4 regions of the Microbacterium sp. H37-C3 genome follow, and region 1 is predicted to be linked to each of the others. Evidence: predicted binding sites of a transcription regulator. Region 1 holds the regulator's gene; each other region holds the start of a gene.
What was found. The regulator LexA, encoded in region 1, represses DNA repair genes until DNA is damaged. The targets are predictions, from matches to a motif close to TCGAACANNTGTTCGA.
Positions count from the first base shown of each region.

Region 2: O1W71_RS06820 (HNH endonuclease signature motif containing protein) is a predicted target of LexA. The motif match lies at 4,217-4,232, and genes of this name have one in related genera.
Region 3: O1W71_RS05715 (Rv2578c family radical SAM protein) is a predicted target of LexA. The motif match lies at 5,466-5,481, and genes of this name have one in related genera.
Region 4: O1W71_RS11995 (HNH endonuclease signature motif containing protein) is a predicted target of LexA. The motif match lies at 2,428-2,443, and genes of this name have one in related genera.

Region 1 is NZ_JAPVLR010000001.1:928,663-936,162, reverse strand. Features, by position in the region: gene O1W71_RS04665 (GNAT family acetyltransferase) at 1-112, shown strand, start outside; gene dapF (diaminopimelate epimerase) at 122-991, shown strand; gene O1W71_RS04655 (class I SAM-dependent methyltransferase) at 1,028-1,669, opposite strand; gene hflX (GTPase HflX) at 1,944-3,272, shown strand; gene O1W71_RS04645 (prolyl oligopeptidase family serine peptidase) at 3,392-5,317, opposite strand; gene lexA (transcriptional repressor LexA) at 5,419-6,084, opposite strand; gene O1W71_RS04635 (LysM peptidoglycan-binding domain-containing protein) at 6,341-6,700, shown strand; gene O1W71_RS04630 (histidinol-phosphate transaminase) at 6,772-7,500, shown strand, end outside.
Region 2 is NZ_JAPVLR010000002.1:376,434-383,933, forward strand. Features, by position in the region: gene O1W71_RS06805 (choice-of-anchor I family protein) at 1-961, opposite strand, end outside; gene O1W71_RS06810 (enoyl-CoA hydratase-related protein) at 1,081-1,857, shown strand; gene O1W71_RS06815 (cytochrome b/b6 domain-containing protein) at 1,867-2,796, shown strand; gene O1W71_RS06820 (HNH endonuclease signature motif containing protein) at 2,842-4,182, opposite strand; gene O1W71_RS06825 (GNAT family N-acetyltransferase) at 4,302-4,808, opposite strand; gene O1W71_RS06830 (hypothetical protein) at 4,874-5,842, opposite strand; TPP riboswitch at 5,959-6,055, shown strand; gene thiM (hydroxyethylthiazole kinase) at 6,058-6,864, shown strand; gene thiE (thiamine phosphate synthase) at 6,861-7,500, shown strand, end outside.
Region 3 is NZ_JAPVLR010000002.1:137,866-145,365, reverse strand. Features, by position in the region: gene O1W71_RS05750 (ABC transporter ATP-binding protein) at 1-909, shown strand, start outside; gene O1W71_RS05745 (energy-coupling factor transporter transmembrane component T) at 906-1,724, shown strand; partial or broken gene O1W71_RS16435 (siderophore-interacting protein) at 1,651-2,001, shown strand; gene O1W71_RS05735 (siderophore-interacting protein) at 2,100-2,675, shown strand; gene O1W71_RS05730 (ECF transporter S component) at 2,672-3,241, shown strand; gene O1W71_RS05725 (M15 family metallopeptidase) at 3,354-4,547, opposite strand; gene O1W71_RS05720 (NUDIX hydrolase) at 4,598-5,182, opposite strand; gene O1W71_RS05715 (Rv2578c family radical SAM protein) at 5,490-6,554, shown strand; gene O1W71_RS05710 (hypothetical protein) at 6,597-7,244, opposite strand; gene O1W71_RS05705 (DEAD/DEAH box helicase) at 7,416-7,500, opposite strand, start outside.
Region 4 is NZ_JAPVLR010000004.1:61,764-69,263, reverse strand. Features, by position in the region: gene O1W71_RS12005 (aldo/keto reductase) at 1-462, opposite strand, end outside; gene O1W71_RS12000 (SRPBCC family protein) at 522-1,010, shown strand; gene O1W71_RS11995 (HNH endonuclease signature motif containing protein) at 1,035-2,393, opposite strand; gene O1W71_RS11990 (hypothetical protein) at 2,577-2,810, opposite strand; gene O1W71_RS11985 (ECF transporter S component) at 3,012-4,088, shown strand; gene O1W71_RS11980 (LuxR C-terminal-related transcriptional regulator) at 4,195-6,807, shown strand; gene O1W71_RS11975 (DUF5979 domain-containing protein) at 7,007-7,500, shown strand, end outside.

The DNA.
Region 1 (7,500 bases):
GCCTGAGAACGAGGCGGTGCGCGGCTTCTACGACGAGCTCGGCTACCAGCCGTTCACCGTGTGGTCCGCGGGCAAGCGCCTCGTCGTCGATGGCCCGGGCGGCCCCGCCTAAGCTGGGCTCATGGCGACTCTCGCGTTCACCAAGGGGCACGGCACCGGCAACGACTTCGTGATCCTGGCCGACCCGGACGCCGACCTCGACCTGAGCGACGCGCAGATCGCGGCGCTCTGCGACCGCCATGTCGGCATCGGCGCCGACGGGCTGCTGCGCGTGGTCCGCTCGGCCGCGATCCCCGAGGGGGCGGATGCCGCGGCCGCCGGCGCTGAGTGGTTCATGGACTACCGCAACGCCGACGGCTCGAAGGCCGAGATGTGCGGCAACGGAACGCGGGTCTTCGCGCGCTACCTCGCCGACGCCGGCTTCGCCTCGATCGATGCCGGCCTCCGCATCGGCACGCGTGCCGGAGTGAAGACGATCACCCGGGCCGACAACGGCTTCGAGGTCGACCTCGGAACCTGGCGGGCCGAGGACGGCGACGTTCTCGTCCGCGCACGCGGGCTCGGCGTCGCGCGCCCCGGGCAGGGGGTCGACGTCGGCAACCCCCACGTCGTCGTGGCGCTCGCCGGGGAGGATGAGCTCGAAGGCCTCGACCTGACGGTGCAGCCCACCCTCGAGCCACGTCCGTCCGCCGGCGCGAACGTCGAGTTCGTCGTTCCGGCCGAGCCGCTCGTTCAGAACGGAGTCGGGGCCATCCGGATGCGCGTCTACGAGCGCGGCGTGGGAGAGACCCTGTCGTGCGGCACCGGGGTCGCAGCATCCGCTCTGGCCGTGCGCCACTGGGCCGGGGCTGCGGCACCCGACCGCTGGACCGTCGACGTGCCGGGCGGAACGCTGGGCGTGCGCATCGTGCGGCAGGCCGATGGCGAGCACGTGCTGCTCTCGGGCCCCGCGACGCTGGTCTTCTCGGGGCAGGTCACCCTCGCCGACTGATCCGAGCGCCGCGGCGTCTGGACGCTCGGCCCGTGATCAGGGCAGTTCGATCGCGCCCGTCGGGGGAGTGCCGTGCCGGCGCACCCGAAGCACGCGGAATCCGCGTCCGGTCGCGGCGCGCGAGACGCCATAGCCGTCGTCGAACGTCGCGGCGAGCCAGCGCTGGAGGGAATCCGAACCGAGGTTGCGCTGCACGACCAGCCACGCGTCGCTGCGTTCAGCCAGACGGGGTATCCAGCGCTGCAGCATCCCGTGGAGCTCGTTCTTGCCCACGCGGATCGGCGGATTGGAGCGAATGGTCCGGAATGCGACGTCGTCGGGAACATCGTCGGGCAGGACGGCGTTGACGTTATCGAGTCCCAGATCAGCGGCGTTGCGTCGCACCAGGTCGAGAGCCCGTTCGTTGACATCGACGGCCCACACCGTGGCGTGAGGCGACTCCAGAGCCAGCGACAGCGAGATCGGCCCCCAGCCGCAGCCGAGGTCGAGGAAATCCCCACCGGACGGTGCCGGCGGAGTATTGGCCAAAAGAACCCCTGTACCCGAATCCACGTGGTCAGGGCTGAACACCCCGCCCGCGGTCGTGACCTCGACGGCGTGACCCGCGAGGGTCACGCGGATACGGCGGAGGTTCTGTTCGCTGGACGGGGACGCGCTGAAGTAATGATCGCTCCCCATGCATCCGAGCGTATCGGAGCCGGACGTACCGGCGGGAGACTAGAATTCACGGATGCCCGGGCACGGGCATCCCGGGAAGAGAGTTATGACGCATATCACCACCCCCGACGGCGACGGCGACATCGCGGTGGACCCGGTCGATCGCGTGCTCGCGAGCGCGGAGACGCGCTCGTCGATCCGCGTCTTCGGCGGCGCGCAGGCGCTGCAGGATGAGTCGACGGTGTCGTACGGAGACACCGACGGCGACCAGTGGGATCGCGAGGAGCGCGCGGCGCTGCGCCGTGTCCCCGGCCTGTCCACAGAGCTCGAGGACGTCACCGAAGTCGAGTACCGACAGCTGCGACTCGAGAACGTCGTGCTCGTCGGCGTGTATCCCCAGGGGTCGCACGAGGACGCGGAGAACTCGCTGCGCGAGCTCGCGGCCCTGGCCGAGACCGCCGGTGCGGTCGTGCTCGACGGCGTTCTGCAGCGGCGGCCGCATCCGGACCCCGCCACCTACATCGGACGCGGCAAGGCCGCCGAGCTGCGCGACCTCGTCGCCGCCGTCGGTGCCGACACCGTGATCGCCGACACCGAGCTGGCGCCGAGCCAGCGGCGCGCCCTGGAGGATGTCGCGAAAGTCAAGGTTATCGACCGCACCACGGTCATCCTCGACATCTTCAGCCAGCACGCCAAGAGCCGTGAGGGCAAGGCCCAGGTCCAGCTCGCGCAGCTCGAGTACCTCCTGCCGCGTCTGCGCGGGTGGGGCGAGTCGATGAGCCGCCAGGCCGGTGGCCAGGTCGGCGCGGGCGGTGCGGGCATGGGCTCGCGCGGTCCCGGTGAGACGAAGATCGAGCTCGACCGGCGCCGCATCCGCACCCGCATGGCGCAGCTGCGCAAGCAGATCCGGGAGTTCGCGCCGTCGCGCGAGGCGAAGCGAGCCGAGCGTCGGCGCAACACGATCCCCTCGGTGGCGATCGCCGGTTACACCAACGCCGGCAAGTCGAGTCTGCTGAACCGGCTGACGAGCGCGGGTGTCCTGGTCGAGAACGCTCTGTTCGCGACGCTGGATGCCACGGTGCGTCGGGCCGAGGCCGCCGACGGGCGCGTGTTCACGCTCACCGACACCGTCGGCTTCGTCCGCAATCTCCCGCACCAGCTCGTCGAGGCGTTCCGGTCCACACTCGAGGAGGTCTCGGGCGCGGACGTCATCGTGCACGTCGTCGACGGCTCGCATCCCGATCCCGCGGCGCAGCTCGCGACCGTCCGCGACGTGATGGGCGACGTGGGCGCTCGCGCCACCCGTGAGCTCGTCGTCTTCAACAAGGCGGACCTCGTCGACGACGATGCGCGCCTGCTGCTGCGCGGGCTCGAGCCGACGGCCCACTTCGTGTCGTCCCGCACGGGCGAGGGCATCGACGAGCTGCGCGCCGCGATCGAGGATGCGCTGCCGCTGCCGGCTGTGGAGGTGCGCGCTCTCGTGCCGTATGACCGTGGCGACCTGATCTCGGCCGTGCACGAGAGTGGCCACATCGTCGCCACCTCGCACGAGGAGGACGGCACGGCCGTGCACGCGCACGTCTCCGAGCGTCTCGCGGCTGAGCTCGCGCCCTACGCCGTCTGATCACGCGGCCGGCGATACACCTGCAGGCTCGGCGGTGCTGGTGAGTCCTCCGCGGATGCGGAAGGCCTCACCAGCACCGCCGGCCTGACAGGCGTATCAGCGCCAGGCGATCGCCGGGCTCAGTCGAGCTCGATCGGCGCGACGCCGGGTGTGTCGAAACCGAACACCTGGCCGAGGAACGCCAGCTCGCTCTCCAGAGCGTTCACGATCGTCTCCGTCCGTCGGAACCCGTGCCCCTCGCCCGCGTACAGGACATAGGCGTGGGGCACGCCCTGCGCGACGAGTGCGTCGCGGATGGCCTCGGCCTGCGCCGGCGGCACGACGGCGTCCTCGTCGCCCTGGAGAAGCAGCAGCGGCACGCGGAACCCCTCGGCGTGGCTCAGCGGCGACCGCTCGATGTACACGTGCTCCGCTTCGGGAAGGGGACCGATCAGGCCGTCGAGGTAGCGCGCCTCGAAATCGTGGGTCTCGGCCGCGAGGGCGCGGGCATCGCCGACGCCGTAGCGCGAGACCCCCGCGCCGAACACGTCCGTGCCGACGAGCGCCGCCAACACGGTCCAGCCACCGGCCGACCCGCCCTCGATCGCGAGCCGTGACGCATCGGCGAGTCCGTCGGCGGCGAGGCCGCGTGCCGCCGCCGCGACGTCATCGACGTCGACGACGCCCCACTGGCCCTTCAGCCGTTCACGGTATGACCGGCCGTACCCGGTCGACCCGCCGTAGTTCACGTCGAGCACGCCGATGCCTCGGCTGGTGAAGTAGGCCGCCTTGGCGTCGGCGGTACCGCCCACGTGCGACGTCGGCCCGCCGTGCACCCAGACGAGGTACGGCGGCAGCTCGTCGGTCGGCGCCGTGACATCGGGGTTTGTCGGCGGATAGGCGAAAGCGTGCACCGGGCCGTGGGGACCCTCGGTGGTGATCTGACGGGCATGGGGGATCCATGCCTCGTCGATATCAGGGGTTCCGCCGCGCACCGCTGTCGGCTCGCCGCTGTCGAGATCGACCAGCCAGAGCCCGCTCGCCCCGGGCATGGCGCCGCTCACGAGGGCGCGGCTGCCGCGGACGTCCTCGATCTGCAGTCGAGCGGTGGCGGGGAAGGGGAGCGGGATCGCGCCGCCGTCGCGGTCGATGATCACGAGCTGGTCCGAGCCGTGCGTGCGGACGGCCACGACGCGGCCGTCGTCGAGCGGCGCGTACCACCGGGTGCCGAGGACCCACAGGCCACCACCCGTGTCGGCGTCGGCGGGGGAGACCGCGACGGGTGCCGCACCGGTCGCGGGGTCGACGCGATGGAGGTTCCAGCGCCCCGTCGGCTCGTCGAGCAGCAGCAGCTGGCCGTCCGATGTCCATTCCGGCTGCAGCGCGGCCGTGCTGCCGCCGGCTACCTCGCGGACACGATCCGGGGCGTCGAGCTCGATGACACGGATGCGGGTGCGGTCCCAGGGCATGTCGGGGTGATCCCACGCCACCCACGCGAGCTGTGATCCGTCGGGTGACAGTGCCGGCTGAGCCACGAAGTCGCTGCCCCCGGCGAGCTCCGTCACTCCCGCTTCGTCGCCCCTCGCGGCGTTCTCATCGCTGCTCGCGCCGTCGATCCGCACGATGTGTCGTTCCGGAGTGCGCCCCGGGCGCTCGCGCTCGCGCACCGCGAGGAGCGCGGCGTGCTGCCAGCGGAGACCGCCGTAGTGGGTGCCGCTCTCCTCGGGAGTGAGCGCCTCGGGCTCGCCGCCCGGGCGGAGGCGTCGAATGCGCTGGTCCGACTTGTCGACGAAGAACAGCTCGCCGTCGTCGGACGCCGTCCAGGCGCCGCCGCCATACTCGTGCACACGCGATCGCGCGTTCCCGGGCGCGGGGAGGACGACCTCTACAGAATCGTCGCGGCGGCGCATGACGGCGACGCGACCGGCCTCATCGGGAAGGGATTCGCCCCACCAGATCTCATCCCCGACGAAGCGCGCGCCGTCGAGGCGCAACGAGGACGCGCTGGCCCACGAGGCGGTCAGGGGGGAGGGCCAAGAACCGTACGGGAGTTGCTGCTGCGACATACCGCCACGCTACGCGAGCGGATCCGGGTCGTGCCGGGCGACGGGAGGGGATGCCGCCGAGTCGCGGCATCCCCTCCCGCAGTTCCGTCGGTGCGGCGAGGTCAGACCGTGCGGAGGACGGCGACGACCTTGCCGAGGATGGTGGCGTCATCGCCGAGGATCGGCTCGAACGCCGAGTTGCGGGGGAGGAGCCAGGTGTGGCCGTCGCGCTGACGGAGCGTCTTGACGGTGGCCTCGCCGTCGAGCATGGCCGCGACGATCTCGCCGTTGTCGGCGGTCGCCTGTGCCCGCACGACGACCCAGTCGCCGTCGCAGATGGCGGCGTCGATCATGGAGTCGCCGACGACCTTGAGCATGAACAGCTCGCCCTTGCCGACGAGCTGACGCGGCAGGGGGAAGATCTCCTCGACCTGCTGGTCGGCGGTGATCGGGACGCCCGCCGCGATGCGGCCCACGAGCGGCACGAGGGCGGCGTCGCCGAGGGCAGGCGCGGCGTCGGCGGGGTTCTCGCCGGCCGTGCCGGGGAGGTCGATGAGGACCTCCATTGCGCGGGTCTTGCCGGGGTCGCGGCGGAGGTATCCGCTCAGCTCGAGCTGGTTCAGCTGGTGGGTGACGCTCGACAGCGACTTGAGGCCGACGGCGTCGCCGATCTCGCGCATGCTCGGCGGGTAGCCGTTGCGGGCGATCGCGTGCTGGATCACCTCGAGGATCGCGAGCTGCTTATCGCTCAGATTCTTCCGTCGTCGCGTCTGCGGCTTCTCGCTCATACCGCCGGTCTCCTGTCGTCGCGCCCCGTCCCCGACCCGATGTCGGAGGTTCGTGGTGGGCTCTCGCTGTCGAAAAGGTAGCCCGATCCGACAGCGACATCACGGAACGCTCCGCGTGTCTCTTCGATCGGTCTCCGATTTCGGTGGGTGGTTGACACCACACAATATCGAAGATACGTTCGGAACCGAAGTTCGCACCCGCCTCTCCCGGCCGAGAGGCGGGAGCGAATCTTCCTACCGCTCCCGAGGAGATGTCATGACCACGATCGATGCCCGCTTCGCACCGGCCCCCCGCACCCGTCTGCGCCTGACGCGCCGCGGACGCCGCGTCATCGCAGCGATCGCCGCACTTCCCGCCGTCGTCGCCGTCACCGCTGCCGTGCTCTCCGGCGGGGGAGCACTCGCCTCCAACGAGGCGGGCGCGCCCGAGGGGTCGTTCACGACGGTGACCGTCATGTCGGGCGAATCGCTCTGGTCGATCGCTGAAGAGGTGGCGCCGGCCGCCGACCCCCGTGACGTCGTCGACGCCATCATCCGGCTGAACGCCCTCGGCTCTGGTCAGCTCGAGGCAGGCCAGACACTCGCCATCCCCGCCGAGTACGACGCCGCGAGCTGAAGCCCGCCGTCTTCGGCGCAGAAGCTGGGATGCGGCCACGCCGGACTCGGACGCGGCCTAGCATGGGTGGGATGAGCCCGAGTCTGGATGATCTGCCCCTCAGAGACGATCTGCGAGGCCTCACCCCGTACGGCGCCCCGCAGGCGCCGCTTCCGGTCGCGCTGAACGTCAACGAGAACACGCATCCCGTTCCCGAAGAGGTCGCCGACGACATCCTGGATGCCGTCGCCCGTGCCCTGCGCGACGTCAACCGCTATCCCGACCGCGAGTTCACGCACCTCCGCGAGTCCTTCGCCGAGTACCTCGGTCACGGCCTCACCCCCGATCGCATCTGGGCCGCGAACGGATCGAACGAGGTGCTGCAGCACCTGCTCCAGGCCTTCGGCGGCCCGGGGCGCACCGCCATGGGCTTCGGCCCCACGTACTCGATGTACCCGCTGCTGACGCGAGCCACCGGCGCGCAGTACGTCGCGGGCACGCGCGGCCCCGACTTCACGCTCGACCCGGCCTCCGCTGCGGCGCAAGTCTCCGAACTGCGCCCCGACGTCGTCTTCCTCTGCGCGCCCAACAACCCGACCGGCACGCCGCTCGGTCTCGACGTCATCGAGGCGGTGTACGACGCCACCGACGGCATCGTGATCGTCGACGAGGCCTATCAGGAGTTCGCGCCGCGCGAGAGCCCCTCCGCGCTGACGCTGCTCGGCGAGCGGGAGCGCCTGGTCGTCTCACGCACGATGAGCAAGGCGTTCGCCTTCGCCGGTGCGCGCGTCGGCTATCTCGCCGCCGACGCGACCCTCATC
Region 2 (7,500 bases), on a different contig from region 1:
CGGCGATGTTGATCGCGCCGTCCTTATCGCTCGCGTCGAGCCCGTTGCCGACCGCGCCGTGATCCTTGAACCCGAGCGGGACGACCTTGGTGACCTCGGCCTTGGCGAGGTCGACGACGGCGATCGCGTTCGCCTCCTGGAGCGCCGCGTAAGCGGTCGTGCCGTCGACGGTGATGTACTCGGGCTCGAGGTTGCGGCTCACACGATTGGCGGTGAGGGGCTTGTCTCCCTGGTCCGGTGCCGCGACGTCCGGTCCGAACACGCGCACGCCGGCCGGAAGCGTCTTCGAGCCGCCGGGCTCGAACGCGCCGAAGCCCGCGATGCGCACGGCCGCCTGCGCGGGGGCCGAGACGGTCTTGGGGAGCGCGACGACGCCGACGGATCCTTCCGGGTCGACCGAGAAGTCGTCGGCGGGCTCGCCCTCGTTCGCGACGACCGCGTACGCGCCGTCCTTCGAGATCGTGACCATATCGGGCAGGGCGCCGACGGTGACCGAGCCGAGGCGAGCGGATGCCGCGTCGCCGGCGTTCGCGTCGAAGAAGACCAGTGACCCGTTCGCGGTCTTGTCCTCGGCCTCGAACGCCACGATGCCGAGACCGTCGTCGCGGATCGCGAGGGAGTTCGCCGTGCCGGCATCGGCGATGGTGAACAGCTCGACCGGCGCGGTCGGGTCGCTGTTGTCGAGCACCGTCACCGAGCCGGCCTGCGCGTTGACGACGTAGAGGCGGTCGCGGTACGACTGCACGATCTCGGCGGCGGACTCATCGAAGACGCCGGTCTCGTGGGTGCCGATGGGTGTGAGCGCGAGCGTCGCGCCGGGAGCGGAGTCGGTGATCGGTTCGCTGACGATCGCGGCGGATGCCGTGGTGAGCGGCGTCAGTGCCAGCGTGCAGGTGAGTGCGGCCGTCGCGACGGCGGCGAGCGTGCGGGGAACCGTGCGGCTCCGGGCAGGCGAAGGCATAGGTGTCCTCTGGTCGGGTGAACGGGTGCAGGTCGTGAGTACTCTCCGTACGTGTCCGGCATGTGAATGCCCGGCAACCGATCGGAGACGCGCGGAGAGGCGCGTGGCACGATGAGGGGATGAGCGACTACACGACCATCGTCAGCGAGACGCGAGGGCGCGTCGGCTGGCTGACACTGAACCGACCGGAGGCGTTGAACGCCCTGAACTCGACGCTCGTCGCCGAGCTCGCCGACGCGGCCATGGCGTTCGACCGCGACGAGACGATCGGCGCGATCGTCGTGACCGGCTCGGAGCGGGCGTTCGCGGCCGGCGCGGACATCAAAGAGATGGCGGGCAAGAGTGCCCGCGACATGTCGATGGAGAACCCTTTCGCGGCGTTGGCGGACTTCGCGCGGGTGCGTACCCCCGTCGTCGCCGCGGTTGCCGGGTTCGCGCTCGGTGGCGGGTGCGAGCTGGCGATGATGTGCGACGTCGTGCTGGCCGCCGACACCGCGGTGTTCGGGCAGCCCGAGATCGACCTCGGCGTCATTCCGGGCATCGGCGGGACGCAGCGGCTGACGCGCGCGGTCGGCTACTACAAGGCCGCGGAGCTCGTGCTGACCGGACGGCGGATGCCGGCGGAGGAGGCGGAGCGCGCCGGGCTCGTGACTCGTGTGGTTCCGGCGGCGCAGCTGCTCGACGAAGCCGGTGCCGTCGCCGATCGGATCGCGTCGCGATCGCTGCCGGTCGCCTATGCGGCGAAGCAGGCGCTGCGCGCCTCGCAGGAGACGAGTGCCGCGGAAGGGCTGCGCCTCGAGCGCACGCTCTTCGCGTCGTTGTTCGCGCTCGAGGACCAGAAGGAAGGCATGGCCGCCTTCGCCGAGAAGCGCGCCCCCGAGTTCCGCCACCGCTGACCTGCCGCGGTGTTGGTCGAACGCGTGGCCGCCGCACGCCGACGGGTGACGGTGATCGTGGCCGTCGGCGTCGCACTGGTGCTCGCGGCGGCGGGTGCCGTCGCGTTCGCCCGCTGGGCGCTGAGCCTCGATGCGATGCGTGGGTTCGTCGAGCGGTACCCGGGCGCATACCCGCTGCCGGCGGGGGCGCCGGTCGGGATTCCGCCGTGGCTCGCCTGGCAGCACTTCTTCAACGCCTTCCTGATGGTGCTGATCATTCGCACGGGTCTGCAGGCGCGGAGGGAGAAGCGTCCGAGGGTGTTCTGGTCACCGCGGGGCAGGCCGAAGCGCCGGACGAGCCTCACGATCTGGTTCCATCAGGCGCTCGACGTCATCTGGATCGGCAACGGCATCGTGTTCGTCATCCTGCTCTTCGCGACCGGACAGTGGATGCGGATCGTGCCGACGAGCTGGGACGTGCTGCCGAATGCTGCCTCGGCGGCGTTGCAGTACGTGTCGCTCGACTGGCCGACGGAGAACGGCTGGGTGAATTACAACAGCCTGCAGCAGCTCGCGTACGCCACGACCGTGTTCGTCGCGGCACCGCTCGCGGTCGTCACCGGCGCGCGGCTCAGCACGGTCTGGCCGCGGGGCGACGGGCGGATCAACCGCCTGTACCCGCTCGAGTGGGCACGACGCCTGCACGTGCTGGTGATGCTCTTCTTCGTCGTCTTCATCGTGACCCATGTCGCTCTCGTCCTGGCTACGGGAGCGCTCCGCAACCTCAACCACATGTACGCCGCACAAGGCTCGGCGGACCCGACGGCCTACGCCGACAACTGGACCGGCTTCTGGCTGTTCGTCCTGTCGCTCGCCGTCATCGTCGGGGCGTGCGTCGCCGCTCGCCCCGCTGTCCTCGTACCGATCGCGCGTTTGTTCGGCACGACCATCACCCGTTGACCGTCGTCGGCCGGTCGGAGATCACGCCCGCGCGATCAGGCGGTGTCAGAAGGGTGGCGGTTCGTCCGGCGGTGGTCCGCCGGGTGTCGCATCCGGTGGCGGGTCCGTGGTGTCGATGGTGAAGCAGACCGCCGGTACGGGAACGTCTTCGCGGTACACCCGGCCGAGGGGTGAGGTCCATTCGAGGACCCCACCACCGACCTGCCGAACCTCCCACTTCGTGAACTGCTTCATCGAGTGGTGTCGTTGGCAGAGGTGGGCGAGGTTGAAGATGTGGGTGTGCCCACCCAGGGCATGGTCGATGGTGTGATCCAGTTCGCAGCGGATCGCGGCTCGTCGGCATCCGGGGAACCGGCAGTGCTGGTCGCGGGCCATCAGGAGTTTCTTCATCGACGCGGTGGGTCGGTAGGTGTCGATCTCGACCGGGGTGCGGGTGACGGGGTCGATGAAGAGCCGGTCCCACTCCGATACCTGCCCGGCGAGCTGCCGGACGGTGTCGGCATCGACGAGCCCGGCCCCGACGGCTTCGGCGGGGCTCTCATCCTTGCCCATCAACGTCTCGGCGGTGACCGCGACCTGAACGCGTGCCCGAATCGCGCCGAGCCCACCGGCCCGGTCGGTCCCGTAGGTCGGGTCGACCACGGGCGCCCCGCCGAGAACGAGGTCACCCAGGATGTCCGCGCGCAGCTGATCCATCGTCCGCGTGTCGCCGGAATCACTCTCCGCCCTGGCGTCCTTCACCGACTGTCCCATCTGCGTCAGTCGGTCGAGCATCCCGGCGGCGATGACCGTCGGAAGGTTCGCGACGAGGTTCGACATCCCGTCTGTCCCGTGGAACACCCGTACGCACCGCTCCGCCGCCGCGGTCTTGTGCCGGTCGGTGAAGGTCTGCGGGTGAAGCCGGGCCGCCAGCGCGTCCAGCGCACCCCGCACCCGCGAGGGCACATCCCGCTCACACACCGAGATCGCCGCTTCCGCGAACGAATCCCGCACCTCAGCCGGCACCCCCGCGCCGACCCGCACGACCACATCGACGTGGCCGCGTTCGATCCGCCGCTGGACCCACGCCTCGAACACCGCGGGGTAGTCATCGATGACGGTCATCGCGTGGTCGATCTCGCCCTGCAGCCGCCGGTCCGTCAACCGCGCCATGCCCGCTGCTTCGGCCGCGACCGACCGCAGCTCCATGTCCGACGCCACGCCCCGCACCCCATCACGGCGAGCGTCGTGCAGCGCGGCGTGGCCCAGGTCGGCCAGCGCCCGGGTGCGAGCGATGTCAGCGGCGTGAGAGAGGTCGAGCGCCTCCGCGTACCGCGAGAAAGCGAGCGCTTGCGACGGCGTGGGCGTTTCGCCTCCCACCTCGCCACCCGCGCTGTTCGCTGTCATGTTCCCATGATGACAGTGGGGTACGACATCGAAGTCGAACAGAAGTACGAATGTGAGCAACTCGCTAAAAACACCGGCGGGGGAGGAACGACCGCCGCCGTCACCCGACTCGCGCCGGGTCAGCGGACGAAGCGGACCTCGGTCAGCGTTTCGCCGAGGAACGGCTCGGTGTGGGTCTGCCCGTCGAGCGTGAAGCCATTTCGCTCGTAGAAGCGGTGCGCGCGGGGGTTGTCCTCCGCGACCCACAGGTAGACGCCCTCGTCCTTCTCGACGGCCGCGTCGAAGAGCCGCTGACCGATGCCGGTGCCGTGCCAGGCGTCGAGCAGGTAGATGAAGTACAGCTCGCGCATCCGGGGGGCGTCGCGATCGCGCGCCGGGCCCGACCCGACGAAACCGACGATCTCACCTCGGACGAGTGCGGCGTACATCCGGAAGTCCTCGCCCTGCGCGGCCCAGTGGGTCCACAGCTCGGCGAGTCGTCGCGGCGAGACGCTCTGAAGAGCGGCGGTGCTGATGAGGTGGTCGTAGGTCTCGTGCCAGCAGGTGGCGTGCACCCGCCCGAGGGCTTCGGCGTCGACATCCCGCACCGGACGGACGACGATGTCGGTCTGCAGTTCGGCTTCCATGGCCAGACTCTACGCGCGGCCGGCGACGGCGTGAAATCGGCGAGTCGGGGTTGCGCCGCCCGCCGTCATGCGCCGACACCGTCCACCACGGCGACCTCAACCGAGACCAGGCCGACCTCGCCCGGGCTCCAGCCCGCCGCAACCAGTCGAGCCCGCAGCGCTCGTTCGATGACCCTCTGCTCGCTGGGGCTGCGCAGCCGTGCACCGGCCCCCGTGGGTTCGACGACGGCGCCGGGATCGAGAGTCCGCGCCGCGGCGATCAGGTCCTCCCTCATCCGATCGGCGCGCGCGGCCCCGAGGGCGGTTCGGACGATCTCGTACGAACCCAGCGTAACCGTCCACGCCGGCCCCCGGTCGTCGTCCGGGGCCCCGCGCGAGCGTTGCCCGGCCAGCGCGGCCAGCGCGGCGCTGCGGTCCGACAGGATCATCAGGAGGGCAGCGCCGCTCAGGAGGACGAGCACGGCCCCCGCGATGGTCGTCGGCACGACCGAGAACCCGAGGCGGTAGAGCGCTGAATCCCATCCGAGCGTGAGCCCCACGCCGGCGCGGCACACGGAGAAGAGCGCGTAGACCGCCATGGTCGCTGCGAGGAGCCACGACCCCCGTCGCGCTGCGATGGCGGGGTGCCTCGCGGCGACGCTGGTCAACCCGCAGATGACCGCCATGACCAGGACCTTCACCGCGAGCGAGACGGGCAGTCCGATCGCCGCGGAGACGACGCCGACGACAGCGGCGAGCGAGACGGCGATGCCGCCGCGGGTGAGGACGCCGCCGCTGAGCGAGCCGAGCCCGGCGAAGACCAGTCCCGGGCCGAGGACCATGGCGATGTCGCTGATGACGAGCGATGCCGGATCGCCGGTCTGGGTGTGGACGAGGTACAGCAGGCTGGACGCGGTGGCCGAGAGCGCGCCGACGATCCCGAAGCGCAGGAGCGCGCCGCGCCGACGCCAGCTCGGGCGCAGCGTGAACAGCACGACGAGGCCGATGATCGTCATGAGGCACGCGAAGACCAGCGCGCATCCCGCTGTCAGCACGGCCCCACCCCCTCGCGCGCCGGCCCGTGAAGCGCGCTCACTCGCAACCTACGCGCTTCGGCGGCCGGGAGAAAAGCACAGCGGCCCAGAGCGTGCAAACCGGCCTGCTATGGTCGTGTCCCGACACGGGGTGCCCGCGACCGCGAGCTGAGATTAGACCCGTCGAACCTGCTCCAGTGCAATGCTGGCGAAGGGATGTCGAAATGCGCGATGTCGTGCCCACCGTCCGAGGACCGGAAGCGGCGCTCCGAGCGCTGCGGGATGCCGCTCCGCTCACCCACTGCGTGACCAACGCCGTCGTCACCGGGTTCACCGCGAACGCGCTGCTCGCGCTCGGGGCGAGCCCGGCGATGGTCGACATCGAGGGTGAGGCGGGCATCTTCGCCGACGTCGCCGACGGTGTCCTGATCAACCTCGGCACCCCGAATCCGCAGCAGCAGGCCAGCGCCCGCGAGATCGTGGCGGCGACGCGGCGCTGGGTGCTCGACCCCGTCGCGGTCGGGATGCTGCCGATCCGCACGGCCCTCGCCGCGGAGCTCGTCGCTGCTCGCCCCGCGATCATCCGCGGCAACGCCTCGGAGATCGCGGCGGTCGCCGGAACCGGCGCGGGCGGCCGCGGCGTCGACAGCATCGACGACCCGGACTCGGTGCACGCGGCCGCGGCGGCCCTGGCCCGCCGGTCCGGCGCGGTCGTCGCGGTGTCGGGCGCGACGGACCTCGTCACCGACGGAGAACGGGTCGCGCGGGTTCCCGGGGGAGACCCGCTGCTGACCCGGGTGACCGGCGGAGGCTGCTCGCTGGGCGCGACGATGGCGGCCTTCCTCGGCGTCGTCGAGCCCTTCTCGGCAGCCGTCGCAGCGTCGCTCGTGCACAAGCAGGCCGCCGAGGCTGCGGCATCCGTGTCGTCCGGTCCCGGCTCGTTCGCCGTCGCCTTCCTCGACGCGCTCGCGACGCTCGCTCCCGGCGACCTCGATGCCGCACGCGTCGCGACCCGCGCGATGGCGGCGGAGGGCGTCCGGTGACCCGCCGGGTCGACCTCGCCCTGCACCTCGTCACCGATGACCGGCTGAACGCCGACGCGCTGCTGTCGATCGTCGACGCCGCCGTCGACGGGGGCGTGACGGTGGTGCAGCTGCGCGACAAGAGAGTGAGCGCGGCCGAGCTGATCCGCCGCGCCCGGATGCTGTCGGATGTGATCGCGGGGCGGGTTCCGCTGCTCATCGACGACCGGGTCGACGTCGCCCTCGCCGCCATCGATGCGGGGGCCCGCGTGGACGGCGTGCATCTCGGTCAGAACGACATCCCGCCCACGACTGCGCGGCGAGTCCTCGGGCCGGACGCCGTCATCGGGTGGACGGCGAACACGGCGGCGCATCTGCAGGCCGCCCACGCGATGCCGGACGGCACCCTCGACTATCTCGGGGTCGGCGTGATCCGGCCGACGATCACGAAGCCCGATCACCCGCCCGCGCTGGGCATCGAGGGATTCGCGGAACGGGCCGCAGCGACGCCGCTCGCGTGCGTCGCGATCGGGGGTGTGGGTCCCGATGACGTCGCCGCCCTCCGCCGAGCGGGGGCGGCCGGGGTCGCCGTCGTCTCGGCGATCAGCGGTGCTGCGGACCCCGCCGCGGCCGCGCGCGCCTTCGCCGTCGCAGCGA
Region 3 (7,500 bases), on a different contig from region 1:
GCATCCGGTAGCGAGAATCGGAACATCGCGGCATCGTCGGGGGCAACCTCCGATTCGGTCCGAGTCTCGCGCGATTCTCCGGCACAGGCGCCGGCGCACGCGCCGACTCCGGCGGTTTCGGTGCGCGATCTGACGCTGCGTCGAGGTCGGACGACAGTGCTCCACGACGTGGACCTCGAGGTCGCGACCGGCGAGTTCGTCGCGATCGTCGGCGCGAACGGTGCGGGCAAGACGAGCCTCATCCAGGCGATCGCCGGCGTCGTCCGCGGTCCGCGCGGGCGCATCGACGTGGGCGGGCTCGACCCGAGTCGGGCGGACCCTCGTGCGGTCGCCGAGCGCGTCGGGTTCGTCTTCCAGAACCCCGAGCACCAGTTCGTCGCACCCACGGTCTTCGACGAGCTCGCCCATGGCCTGCGCCGCCAGCGGACGCCCGAGGACGAGGTGCGTGAGCGCGTCGACGGGATGCTGCGCCGCTTCGGCCTCGAGGCGCACGCCGACCGGCATCCGTTCCTGCTCTCCGGCGGTCAGAAGCGCCGACTGTCGGTTGGCACGGCCCTCATCGCCGGCGCACCCGTGCTCGCCCTCGACGAGCCGACGTTCGGCCAGGACCGCGCCCGCGCCGACGAGCTGCTGCACGTGCTGCGCGACCTCAACCGCGACGGCACGACGATCCTCGTCGTCACCCACGACATGCAGCTGGTGAGCGAATACGCCCGGCGCTGCATCGTCGTCGGAGATGGCCGCATCGTCGCCGACGGAGCGACCGCCGACATCCTCGGCGACGACGAGCTGCTGCGCTCCGCCGCCCTGCGGATGCCGCCGCTGCGCAGCGCCCTGCACGGGCTCGACGGGTACCCCGAGCTGTCGGGCATCGCCCGCCTCCGCGATCTGCCGGGGAGCGATCGATGAGCGCGACGGCGAGCATCGCGCTCGATCCCTACGCGGCCGCGCCGCCCTCCCGTCGGCTGCTGTTCCGGCTCAACCCGCTGGCGAAGCTCGCGGCCCCCGTCCCCGCGATGGTCGCTCTCATCTTCACGCGCGATCTCGTCACGCCGCTCGCTCTGCTCGCACTCGCGTACGGCGTGCTCATCGTCGGGGCGCGTTGGACGCTGCGTACCGTTCTCTTGCTCGCGGTCGCCGTGCCCATCGGCATCCTGATGGTGGGGGCCGGGATGTCGCTGTGGGTCGATGCGGCGCGGGTGGCCGACACCCCGGTGCTGCTTCAGCTCGGCGCCTGGAGTCTGCACGCAGGGGCGCTGCAGATCGGGATGGCGACCGGATTGCGGCTCGGAGCGATCGCCGCGCTGGCGTTCATCGCCGGACTCACCACGACGGGGCCGGACCTCGTGCGGGCGACCGTCCAGCAGCTGCGGGTGCCCTACCGCGTCGGCTACACGGCGCTCGCCGCGTTCCGGTTCGTGCCGCGGTTCGGCTACGAGCTCGACCTCATCCGACAAGCGCATCGGGTGCGCGGTGCGCACGGCGGGCGGGGACCGTTCTCGGCGATCGCACGGTGGGGCGGTTACGTCGTTCCGCTGCTGGCCGGCGCCATCCGCCATGCCGAGCGGGTCGCGCTCGCGATGGACGCGCGCGCCTTCGGGGCCCATCGCGACCGCACCGAGCGGCACCTGGTGCCGTTCCGGCGGCGCGATGTCGCCTTCGTCGCGCTCTTCTGGCTCGCCTCCGCCGCGATCCTCATCCCCCTCTTCCCCTGGACCCCCTGATGCCGACCGCACCCCGGCGAGCCCGGAAAGGATGCTGCGCATGACCCGCAACATCGTGAAGCCCATGACGCCCGGTCTCGTGCGTCTGGAGGTGCTGCGTGCAGAGCGCCTCGCCCCGCACTGGATGCGGGTCACCTTGGGGCGCGGCGACATCGACCGGTTCGTACCGCTGGGCTACGACCAGTGGTTCCGCCTTTTCCTGCCGCTCGGCGGCGATGAGGCCCTCGACCGCATCCCGGCCAAGGCAAACAAGCTGTTCGGCTACCTGAAGTACCTCCGCATCCCCGAGGGCGAACGGCCGGTCATGCGCAACTACTCGGTGAGGCGTATCGGTCGTCGGGGCCGGCGGGCGGTGCCGAGATCGACGTCGACTTCGTGCTGCACGGCTCGGGGCCGACCGCCGGACCCGCCTCCCGCTGGGCGTCGCAGGCCCATGCGGGCGAGAGCGTCGTCATCATCGACGAGGGGCTGCGATTCAACCCCGAGCGAGGCGTCGATCATGTGCTCCTCGTCGCCGACGAGACGGGGGCACCGGCCGTCGCCTCCATCTGCGCTTCGCTGCCGGCAACGGCATCCGGAACCGCGTTCATCGAGGCCCCGTCGAGCGACGACATGCTCGAGATCGATGCACCCCCGGGGGTCGAGGTCCGCTGGCTCGTCCGGGCGCCCGACGCGAAGCCGGGGTCAGCCGCCCTCGCAGCGCTGAGCGGATTGGCGCCCGGCGCGTTGCCCGCGCAGCCCCTCCACGCGTTCATCGTCGGCGAGCAGTCGCTGCCGACCACCGCCCGGCGGATGCTCGTCGCCGACCACGGCATCCCGAAGGAACAGATCAGCTTCGTCGGGTACTGGCGCGAGGGCGCGAGCTCGCCGACCCCGAAGCCCCAGGCGGCATCCGAGCACGCGCCGGATGATGAACGCCGAGCCACGATGGAGCGGGAGACGCGAGCATGACCGCGGCACCCCGGTCGCGCGCCGCGCGTGTCTCGACGGCATACCTGTTGACGTGCGCCGCGATCGGCGTCGCGGCGAGCGCGTTGCTCGCGCCCGCGTGGGTCGCGTCGACGACCCTGTTCCTCACGGTGCCGTTCGCAACGGTGGCGATCGCCGGGCTGTGGGTTCTGCCCGCCGTCATCGCCCTCAGGCTGCTGCAACGCCCGGGAGCGGGGCTGCTCGTGGGGCTGATCTCAGGACTCGTGCTTGCCCCGTTCTTCACGATCGGATCGGTCGCGACGATGCTCTACTGGTCGTTCTTCCCCGAACTGCCGTTCCTCGCGACGCTCTACCGGCGCTGGAACACATGGCTGCACTATGCAGGCGCCGCGATCATCGGCGCGACGTATCCCGTGTTCGCAGCGCAGTCGTTCGATCTGTGGAGCATGACCGCGCCCGTGCTGATCGGATTCGTCGCCCTCTGCATCGTCAGCTGCGTCGGAGCGACGTGGCTCGGCATCCTGATCGGCGATCGCCTGCGTGCCGCGGGCGTCGCGACCCTGGCCCGGCGCCGCACCCCCGCCTGACCCCTCTCCCCCTTCCCTCCCCCGTCGACTCGCCGAGAAATGCGGATGCGCCCGGTGCGGGATCCGCAGAACCTGGCGAGTCGACGGGCCGGGCGCCGGGGGCAGGGCGGTGTCAGCCGACGTAGGTCGGGGCCGGCGGCATCCCGAAGAAGTCTTCGAGAGTGCGGTAGCCGCCCTCGGCGTAGAGCGCGGCGAGGTCAGGGCCGATGTACCGCAGGTGCCAGGGCTCGTACTCGTACCCGGTCGTCTCGGTGAAGCCGTCGGGGTAGCGGATGATGAACCCGAAGCGATGCGCGTTGGCGGCGACCCAGTCTGACTGCGCCGTGCCGCCGAACTGTTCGATCGCCCCGCACCCGCCGTCGCATGCGACCACATCGACGGCGAGACCGGTCTGATGCTCGCTGTGCCCGGGGCGGGCGCTCGTGAGGTCGGCGTTGCCCTGGCCGAGCTGTCCGACGTAGTTGCGGTACGTCGACACTTGGAAGTCGTACGACCGGAACCCGCTGTTCACTCCGATTGTGCCCGCGCCCTCAGCCTGCGCGGCGGCCGCGAGCTGCGAGAGGGCGGACGCGACGTCCGCGCGCATGTGTCCCCCACTCGTCCGCTCGACGCCCTCGGCGCGCGCTTGCGGCTCGGGCCAGTAGTCGATCGGATCGAGCGCGTTCAGCTTGTTCACGACGACCCACGTGCGGCCGGCCGTGTGCAGATCGATGCACGGGGCCGCACCGCCCGCGATCGCGGCCCGGAAAGGCTCGGCTCCCCCGGCCGCGGCGATGACGTCGGCGTCAGAGCCCGACGCGAGCGCCTGCTGGAATCCGGGATCACCGCAGATGTCACCCGCGGCCGCGGCATCCGTCGTCGCGTCGTCGGCCGGCTGGGCGGCGGCAGCATCGCCGGACTGCGCGGGCGCAGGAATGGACGAGGCGTTGGGCGCGCCCGCCGCGGCGTCACCGACGAGCGCGGCGACGGGGTCGACGGGAGCCTCATCCGGTCCGCTGAGTGCCGACGTGAAGCCGGCGGTACCGGCGACGACGAGGCCGACGAGTGCGAGTGCAGCCGTGGCCGCAACGGCGCGGCGGCGGACGTAGACGGATGCCGGCAGACGCACGGATGCCGTCAGGGCGGCGGCATCCGGTGATCGGCCCTCCGCCGACGAAGCCGAAGCGACCTCCTCACCCGCACCGCTTGCCGCGGAACCGGAAGCGCCGGCCCGCTCACGCAGCTCGCGCCGCGAGGGGAGAGGGCGCGCCTCCGCCGATCGCTCACGTCGCGAGCGACGTGTCTCGGGCTCGGTCGGGTGCACCACGACCCCATTCTGCCCTGCGGGCCCGGTTGAGTTCCCGTTCGCAGCGCGGTTCACCCGCGACCCGGGCTGGTCCCCTCGCCGAACACGGCATCGGGTCCGGCGGGCGATGCCCCCGGGCTCACACTGCCCGCGCGCCCTTCCGCGGCCGCCGGAGCGAGCAACTCTCGCGCGATCACCTTCACGGCGGGGAACGCGTCGAGCTCGTCGATCTCGATGCTCGAGAACCAGCCCGCGTCGTGGACCTCTCTGGCCGCGGGCGTCAGGGCGCCGCGCTCCGAAGTGTGCAGCACGAAGGCCATGTCCATATGGATGTGCGCGGGTTCGCCGGGGCGCTCGGGGATGAGCTGATAGCTCATGCTGATCGGGAGGTCGAGCTGAGCTTCGGTGCGACCGTCCGCGGCGAGGTCGACGCCCGCGTGCGGGCGCAGCACGGCTGCCACGCCGGTCTCCTCGAACACTTCTCTCACGACCACCGCCTGGGGCGTCTCGTCCTCGTCGACATGACCGCCCGGCGGAAGCCACTTCGCGAGCTTCTTGTGATGGATGAGGAGGATTCGGTCCTCCGCGGGATTGAGCACGTAGCCGCTGACGGTGAACTGTTTGGCGTACGACGCGGTTCGATCGATGATCGTCATCGTGCGGCACCGTTCACACCGGCACCGACAGCGCGGCGGATTTCATCCATTCGGACGAGCCGGGGGCGCACCCTCGTCGTCGGCGGGCGGGTGCGATCCGGCTCGCAGAAACCGACCACGTCGGCTACCCCGGCGTATCTCACCCTCTCCCCAGCTGACGTCAATGTCACAGCGCACTCCCCCATCCGCTCGCAGCGTCCTCGATCCCCGGTGAAACGATCTGCCTGTCACCTCACCGGCACCCGAGCATACGAGGGTTCGCGCTTTCATGTTTGACAACACTTCGAATTTCTGTTCGAATCTTCTCATGCGATGGCAGGGGCAGCAGATGGGCGTGGCGGATGCCGCTGCGTTGCCCGGCCTCGAGACACTCAACGGCCTCGTGCGCTCGGTGACGACGCCGGAGTTCGCAGGAGTGACCTTCCACGAGGTCATGTCGCGCTCGGCGCTCAACCGGGTCCCGGGCCCCTCGGCGATGCCCTTCGACTGGACGGTCAATCCCTACCGGGGATGCACGCATGCCTGCGTCTACTGCTTCGCCCGCGGCACGCACGAGTACCTCGACATGGACGCGGGGGCCGACTTCGACTCGCAGATCGTCGTCAAGCTGAACGTCGCCGACGTGCTGCGCCGCGAGCTCTCGAAACCGACCTGGGCGCGCGAGCAGGTGGCGCTCGGCACGAACACCGACCCCTACCAGCGTGCGGAGGGCCGCTATCGGCTGATGCCCGGCATCATCACGGCGCTGGTCGACAGCGGCACGCCGTTCTCGGTGCTGACGAAAGGCACCCTGCTTCGCCGCGACCTGCCGATGCTTGCCGAGGCGGCACGTTCGGTGCCCGTCGACCTCGCGATGTCGATCGCGGTACTCGACGAGCCGCTGCGGCAGCTGCTCGAACCCGGCGCGCCGACATTCGCCGCTCGCCTCGACACGGTGCGAGCGGCAAGCGCCGCGGGGTTCCGGGTGACGGTGTTCCTAATGCCGATCGTGCCGCACCTCACCGATTCGACCGAGGTACTCGACGATGCCCTGAGCCGGATCGCGGATGCCGGCGCCGCCCGCGTCGTCTACGGCGCGATGCACCTGCGACCGGGCGTCAAACCCTGGTTCCAGCAGTGGCTCGCGCGTGAACGCCCCGACCTCGTGCCGGTGTACCGCGGCCTGTACCCCGGGGCCTCGGTGCAGGCACCGCAGGGCTACCGGCGCATGCTCGCGACGCGCGTTCGACCTCTGCTCGCGCGGCATCGCCTTCGGGGAGGGCTCGAAGAGGAAGAGGCCCAGCCCGCCACGCGACGATTCCGCGCCGGACCGGTGGTCACGACTTCGCGCGGCCGCGCCGCCGCAGCGGCATCCGTTCCCACGCTCTTCTGACGCCGTGCTCGGCGTATTTCAGGGTGGGCGTCGGGCTACGGCTTACGAGCGGATCGCCGCGAGCATCGCGGGGACGTAGTCGCGGTCGAACGACTCCACCGCACTGTTTCCCACGAACGCGATCCATAACGACTCATCGAAGAGGTAACCGACGGTCCGAGACGCGACCTCGCCATCCTCCACACGGGTGAACGTCGCCGCCCCCTCGACATCACCTTCGCTGAAGACCGCGGTATCGCGGAGCTCGGCGACGAGGGCATCGCGCGCATCGGGGGTGAGAGTCAGACCGTAGACATCGACGCCGCCGTCGGAGCCACCGGGAAAGGCCCAGGCGCACGCGATGTCGTCGCCCGCAGCCTCGGCAGCGAGGCGCGCCGGTTCGTCAGGCAGCGCAGCAGCAGCGTCGCGCCACGGGTCGCTGGGCACAGCCCCCTGCGTGAAGTTGGCATCGACGATCGCGCTCGGGACGAGTTCGTCGCAGCTCACGCCGTCGAGCGACGGCGCCATAGCATCCGACGTCGGGGCGTCGGCGCTCTGCGACGGTGTCGGGGGCGGGGTCGACGCGCTCGACTTGGTCGACGTCGCCGGGCTCGGTGATGATGCCGGATCGGTCGCGGCCGAGCAGCCCGTCATCACGAGCGCCACTGCCGCGGCGAGACCCCAATACCCCACGAGCTGTTTGCGTCCCATTGCACGAGCCTCGCAGGTTCCGCTCGCCTCCGCGGAGCGGAACGCGCCGCGGATCAGGCCGTCAACAGGCTCAAGGCCCGGTTTGGGGTCGGCACGTCCAACGGAAGCGCCCCGCCGAACGCCACGACCGTCGGGTCACAGCGTGCGGCGGGGCGTCAGAGCGGCGTCGGGTCAGGCGTCGACGTTCGCGAGCTGTCGGCCCGAGACCTCCTCGAGGATGTCGTCGCCGGGGCGGACATCGTCGAAGGGGGCGTCG
Region 4 (7,500 bases), on a different contig from region 1:
CGTGTGGTTCGAGACGCCGAAGGCGCGGACCTTGCCCGAGGATTCGAGGTGGTCGAACGCGCGGGCGACCTCGTCGGGCTCGACGAGAGCATCGGGACGGTGGAGCAGCAGCACGTCGATGCGGTCGGTGCCGAGCGCTTCGAGCGACTCCTCGGCGGAGGCCACGATGTGCTCGTACGAGTGGTCGAAGTGCCAGTCGTCGGCGACGATGCCGGTCTTGGTCTGCAGCGTGATCTCGTCGCGCTCGGATGGCGTGAGCTTGAGCGCTTCGGTGAAGCGTCGCTCGCACGCGTGGCGCGACGAGCCGTAGAGGTCGGCGTGGTCGAAGAAGTCGACGCCGACCTCGCGGCACCGGTCGTAGAGGGCGCGGATGTCGTCGTCGGAGAGCTCCTCGATCCGCATCATGCCCGCGACGACGTTGGGGACCTGGATGTTGCTCTGACCGAGGGGGACGTTGCGCATGATTCTTAGTATGCGTCGCGGGAGCGTGTTGTGCGGCGGGGGCGTGCCACGATGGGCGGATGCCGGTCGTCGAGTCGCGTTGCGTCGTTCCCGTGCCCGTCGACGTGGCGTTCGCTGTGTCGCAGACGCAGGGAGAGGTGCGGAAGCGCTGGGACCCTTTCATCCGGCGACAGCACCTGATCGGCTCGGATCGGCCGGCGAAGGGCGTCCGCACGTACACGGTGCAGCGGTTCGGGCTGGCGATGGAGAGCGAGTACGTCTCGTACAACCCGCCGTCGAACGTCGGGATGAAGATGACGAAAGGCTCGTGGTTCTTCGCTCGGATGGGCGGCGGGTGGCGGTTCAGTCCGGTCGAGGGCGACCCCTCGCGCTCGGTCGCGGTGTGGCGCTACAACTTCGCCTGCCGTCCGGCATGGCTCGCGCCGCTGGCGGAGCGCATCGGCGCGGTCATCCTGCAGCGCGACATCGACCGGCGGATCGCGGGGTTCGCGCGCGGATGCGAGGATCCGGTCGTGCTCGCCGAAGCGGAGCGCATCCGGGGCGTGTGACGGCGCCGGCCAGCGCCGGCCGGCTCAGAAGGGCGGTGGCTCGTCGCTGCCCGCCCCGGGTGGTAGCGCCCCGCCGGTGTCGGGAACGAAACACACTGACGGTATCGGTACGTCTTCTCGGTACACCCGACCCAGGGGTGAGGTCCATTCGAGGACCCCGCCGCCGATCTGCCTCACCTCCCACTTCGTGAATTGCTTCATGGAGTGGTGTCGTTGGCAGAGGTGGGCGAGGTTGTAGATGTGGGTGTGGCCACCGAGGGCGTAGTCGATGGTGTGGTCGAGTTCGCAGCGGATCGCGGCTCTGCGGCATCCGGGGAATCGGCAGTGCTGATCTCGTGCTTTGAGCAGTCTGCTCATCGCCGCGGGCGGCCGGTACGTGTCGACCTCCACCGGCGTGCGGGTGATCGGGTCGACGAAGAGTCGGTTCCAGATTCTCGCGCGGCCAGCGAGCTTGCGGGCGGTGTCGGCGTCGATGAGCGAGGCGCCCACCAGTTCGGCGGGGGCATCGTCGATGCCGGTCACTGTCTCGGATGTCAGCGTCACCTGGACCTGCGCCCGGATCGCACCCAGCGGCCCGGCGGCGTCGCTGCCGTAGGTCGGGTCGACGACGGGGGCGCCGCCGAGCAGCAGGTCGCCGAGGATGTCGGCACGGAGCTGATCCATCGTGCGGACGTCAGGTGCTGAATCCTCCACAGGCGCCTCCGCGGCGGTAGCGCGGGCGTCTTTAACGGACTGCGCCATGGCGGTGAGGCGGTCGTGGATGCCCGCGGCGATCACGGTCGGCAGGCTGGCGCCGAGCTCGGACATGCCGTCGGTGCCGTGCGTCACCCAGACGCCTCGCTTCGCCGCGGCGGTGCGGTGTCGTTCGGTGAAGGACTCCGACCCCATCCGGGCGGCGAGGTTGCGGAGCGGTTCGCGTACTCGCGATGCGATGTCGCGCTCGCAGATGGAGATCGCCTGCCGCGCGTAGTCGTCGCGGATGTCGTCGGCGAGGCCGCATCCCATGCGGACGACGACGTCGACGTGGTCGCGCGTGATGCGTTGCTGCTCCCATGCCTCGAAGACAGCGGGGTAGTCGTCGACGATGGTCAGCGCGTGGTCGATCTCGCTCTGCGCGCGGCGATCGTGCGACCGCCTCACTCCGGCGATCTCGGCAGCGATCGAGCGCATCTCCATGTCAGACCCCATGCCGCGTGGCCGCTCGCCCGATCGCGCAGCCTGCCGCAGAGCGCTGCGCCCCGCCTCAGCGAGCGCACGAGTCATCGCGATGTTCGCCGCGTGCAGCAGATCGTCCGCCTGACACACCCGATCGACGATGCCCGCGTACGGCGAGCTCGACGAGCCGGCATCCGGTTCGTGTGCGCTTTCGCCATTCGATGTCATGTTCCCATTCTGCCCAGGGGGTCAGACATTGTCATCGAATATCCGTACATCAGTGGAGAACTATTCTGCGGCTCGGTTGGAGAGGAATGGACGGCCGCAGAAAGGCGGCCTCGCGGGCAGAAAAGACGTGCGGGGCACCGCCCCCCATGGTCGGTGCCCCGCACGTGCTCTCGGTACGGAGCGTCAGCCGACGGTCCGTCGTCTCGCGATCACCAGCGCCCCAGCCGCGAGGAGCGCGCCGCCCCGCGTCGCGACGGCACCCGCGGTCGAGGCCGCCGTGAACAGCCCTGCCCGCGAGGCCACCTCGGCCGACACGGCCGCCTCGACGGCTTCGGCCACCGGCTCGGCGACATCCGGTTCCCCAACCGGCTGCGCCACGTCCGAGGCCACGGCGAGGGAGGGATGTCTCTTCTTCATGGATCCTCATCGAGAGCGAATCGCGACCCGCGCCCCAGTCGGCGAGCCGTCGCTCTCACGCTGGCATTGGTTGCCCGACGACGCGTGCCGTTCGGGCCTGCAACGCGCGTGTGCGAACAATTCCGAACACCCCGGCGGCCGGTGTCGATAGAGTGATCGCCGCGGGGCGAGGGGATCCGCTGCGCGTATGCGGTTTGCGACATGCATCCGCTCGAGGGCGGGGGAGTGCACGTGCAGGACGACGACACGCGATTCGGCGAGCCCGATTCTCTCGACGCGATCGCGCGGGATCTGCTCGCGCTGAAGGATGCCGCCGGGCCGGTGTCGTACGCCGAAGTCGTCCGTCGCATCGCACAACTGCGCGTCGAGCGGGGCGTCAACCCGGCGGCCGCCACGCCCCCGCGCACCACGGTGTACGACGCGTTCCGGCCGGGCCGGGCCCGGGTCGACATCGGGCTCCTGCGCGACATCGTGCTGGCGCTCGGCGCGGATTCCGACGAGGCCGACCGCTGGATCCGCCGCTATCAGCAGGCGCGCCGGCCTGACGATGTGGCGCCCCGGGTCTCGCCGCCGCGGCGTCCCCGCCCCGCGGGCGAATCACCCGTCCCGCCGCCCTCGTTGACCGCGCCGCAGCCGCTCGTCTCTCGGCGGGTGCAGGCGCTGATCATGTTCGGCTGCCTCATCGTCAACTTCATCGGCATGTCGACGGTGCAGCTGCTCCACTTGCCGATCTACCTCGACATGGCCGGCACCGCGGTCGCGGCGATGGTCTTCGGTCCCGGTGCGGGAGTCGTCGTCGGGCTCAGCACGAACGTGTTCGGGTTCGTCGTGGGCGCCCCGGGGGCGGCTCCCTTCGCGCTCGTGAACGTCGCCGGAGCGCTCGTGTGGGGGTACGGCATCCGTCGGTTCGGCATGGGAGCCGACCTCTTCCGCTACGTCAACCTGACCTTGCTCGTGGCGGTGGCGTGCTCGCTGGTGGGTGCTCCGCTGGGCGTCCTCATGTTCGGCGGGTACTCCGGTCACGGTTCCGACAACGTCACCTCGTCGATCGCCGGACTCGGCCTGCCGGTCGTCGCCGCAGCGTTCTCGGCCAACATCCTCACGTCGGTCATCGACAAGATGCTCTCGGGGTTCATCGCCCTCGTCGGCATCGCAATGCTGCGCAGCCGGGTGAGCATTCCCACCGCGCAGATCCCCCTCGTCGAGCGACTGATCGTGCAGAGCGGACAGGTCTCGGGCAACCGGATCGGCTGGTCGCCCGGAGCGATCGCGCGCTGACGTCGCTCGACCCCGGTCGCACTCACGTGGGCACCTGCGCCGCCCGGATACTCCAAGGTGAATTTCCTAGGCTCGTCGTTTCGGCGTGACGAATCGAGGTGCAGGGATGAATCGGGTCTCGGCTGGGGGAGCAGGGATCGAATCGGCCACCGGTGTGCCCGATCGGCCTCGGCTGACACGTGTGCTCGAGTCGCCCGTGGTCCGGTTGTGCGTCATCCAAGGACCGAGTGGGGCGGGCAAGACGACGCTCCTGCGCACCTGGACCTTGCGGACGGAGCATCCTGACTCCGTCGTGTGGGTGTCGGTGCCGGAGAAAGTCGACGGCAGACGGATGCTGTGGCACCGGGTCATCACCGCCGCCGCGAAGACCGGGCATGTGTCGGCCGACCTGGTCGCACGCGCCGGCGAGCTGGTCGAGGCGGGCGCTGACCCGGTCGACGTGGCCCGCCGCCTCGTCGCGCTGGATCGCCCGGGCGTGCTGGTGCTCGACGCCTACGAGAGGCTCGGCGACCTGACCGAGCGGATCGACGACGATATCGCGCGCCTCCTCGTGATGTATCCGATGCTGCGCGTCATCGTGGCGACCCGGGGCGAGACGGCTCTCTCGGTCACCGCTCTCGATGACGGGATCACCCGCGTGCTCTCGCGCAGCGAGCTGGCCTTCACGCCTGCCGAGGTCACCACGCTCATGCGTGAGCAGGCGGGGATGACTGACGAGCGGGTGGCGCATCAGGTGGTCGTAGCCACCGGCGGATTCGCGCTCACGGTGCGCGCCGTGGTGAGTGCGATCGCGCAGGTCGGCCACATCCCTCGACTGGATTCGAGCGAGTGGAACGGCGTCGTGGCCGATCGGATCGAGTCGTCGCTGCACGATCCCGTCACCGTCGAGTTCATGACCGACACCGCCGTCGTTCGGTCCGTCGACGCCGACCTCGCCCGGCGGCTGAGTGGCAATCCGGATGCCGAGGCGCTGCTCACGGCGCTGGAGAGAGACGGGTTCGGGCGGTGGATCCCCTACGCGTCGGGCGGGCGCGTGTTCCAATATGCCGAGACCGTGAGGGACGCGTTCCGTGCGCGCGCTCGTCGTGACGACGACCGGTACCGGCGGTTGTGCGTGACGGCGGCGCAGTCGATCCTCGAGGGTGGCACGGGCCTCGTCTGCGCCCTCGAGCTGGCCGTCGAAGGCGCCGATTGGGCGCTCGCTGACCGCGCGCTGGCTCACCTCTTCGCAGCGAGCATCGACAGCTACCCGGATGACAGCCTGTTGCCGGTGCTCGAGCGCGTGCCCGAGAACGTTCTGCCGTGGCATCCGATGCTCACGTTCGGCCTGGGGTTGGCTCTCTCGGCCAATCCGCTGCGGTGGCCCGAGGCTGCTCGCCTCTTCGACATGGTGATCGATGCGCCGTCGTACCCCACGTACTTCGCCCCCGCGCTCGACGAGGCGACCCGGCTGAGCGTGGGCGCGACCGCCGCGCGCCTGCGCGGCGACTGGTGCACTCCCATCACGTGGAGCAGGCGTGCCGTCGAGCTGATCGACCAGATCGATCCCGATGTCCGCTCGCGCTTCAGAGAGCACCTGGGCGCCATGCTGCGGCAGCTGAGTCTGTCGCTCTGGCAGGGAGGTCGTCTGCACGAAGCGATGACGGCGGCGACGCGGTCGGCGGCGGTGTGCTCGACCCCGGCGTCACGCAACTCGTCGACAGTGGTCGCCGCGGCGATGATCGCTTCGGCGGGTGACACGGAGCGGGCTCGTGCCTTGCTGGCGAGCATCGATCGCACCGCCTGGTCGCTCGAGAGCGGACTGGTGTCGTCCAAAGGTCTGGCGGTCCTCGCCCAGGCATGGATCAGCTTGGACGCGCTCGACTTCCGTGGCGCCGCGAAACAGCTGAAACTCGCGCCGAACGCGCCGCACTCCGAACGCTGGCCGTTGCTCACCGCGACGAGCCTCGCCGTCTGGCATGGCAAGGGGCTCGCGGCGGCAGAGGCTGAGCGCGTGGCGGCGGAGCTCGGCCGCGGAGACCTGCCCGGGGTGGGTGCGAACGTCGCCAGCCAGCAGCTGCACGGCGCCCTCGCGCTGGCGTGGCTGGCCGCCGGTGATCACCGCCGTGCCGCCGAGGTGCTGGAGCCGCAACCGTTCGACAGTCCGTACCTGTCTCACGCGCGCGTGATGTGGCTGCTGGCCGAGCACCGCGACGCCGCCGCCCTCGAGCGGGCCGAGGCCGAGCTCGAGCTGCCCGGGCACACCATCCGCTCGCGCGCCGAGGTGCAGACGTCGGGGGCGATCGCGGCGCTGCGAATGGGCGACGACGAACGCGCCTGGACCTGGCTCGGGGCCGCGGCCCTGGCCGCCGACAGTTACGGCGCACGGATGCACGTGGCGTTGCTGCCGCCCCGCGATCGCGTCGCGCTGGGAGACTTCGCGGCGCAGCGGAACTCGCTCATGCTGCAGCGTTACCTCAAGACTCCGGGTCGGGTTCGCGGTGCCGCGCGGCCGCCGGCTGTCCAGCTCACCGAGCGCGAGAAGGTCGTGCTCGCGGCGGTCGACAAGCACGGGAACACCCGCGATGTCGCCGCGGCGCTCTTCGTCTCGCCGTCGACGGTGAAGGCGCAGCTGCAGTCGATCTACCGCAAGCTCGGGGTGACGTCGCGCCGAGCCGCCTGCGATGTGGCCCGCGAGCTCGGCATCCTCGACTCGAGCTCTCCGACGCGCCTGCCGTGAGCGGCACGACCGGGATTAGTCCGGGAGGGAAAACGCGACCGAAAGGACTAAGTCCTTCCTCCTGAACGCCCTGGCGCGTCTCTGTGCTGAGACGGTTGTTCGGTCGCCACGAGCGCGACCGAACAACCGTCGCCGATCTGGGGCGGCGTGAGACACGATGCGCTCGGGGTGACACCCCTGCGCGGCCGGGGGAGGAACCATGCAACGAACGGAAGCAGATGCGCGTCCGCGCCGCAGGAGTATGGCGAGCGCGGTGCTCGCGATCGTCGTGATGGCCATCGGGTTCTGGGGCGGCGCCGCACCGGCTGTCGCCGCCGGGTCGTCGGCGGTGCTCGACAGTGTCGAGTTCGCGAACGACACTTTTCAGGATCAGTCGGTTCAGACGCTCAAGGTGACGTGGCATGCCAGCGAGTCGCCGGCAACGCCGCCGCTTCGTGTCGCGTTCGACCTGCCGTCCGATCTCATCGGCGAGGGCACGTCGTTCAGCATCGGCAACGGCACGTGCACCGTCACGGCGAACCGCGTCGAGTGCGTCATCGACGACGACTACGTGCTCGAGAACCCGCTCGACATCCGGGGCGAGTTCGAGATCCGGGCGCAGGTCGACGTCAGGAACACCGAGGCGCTCCCGGGCGCGACGTTCACGGTGGGCGGCGTTTCGACCCCGCCCGTGCACGTCGACTCGCGTTTCTG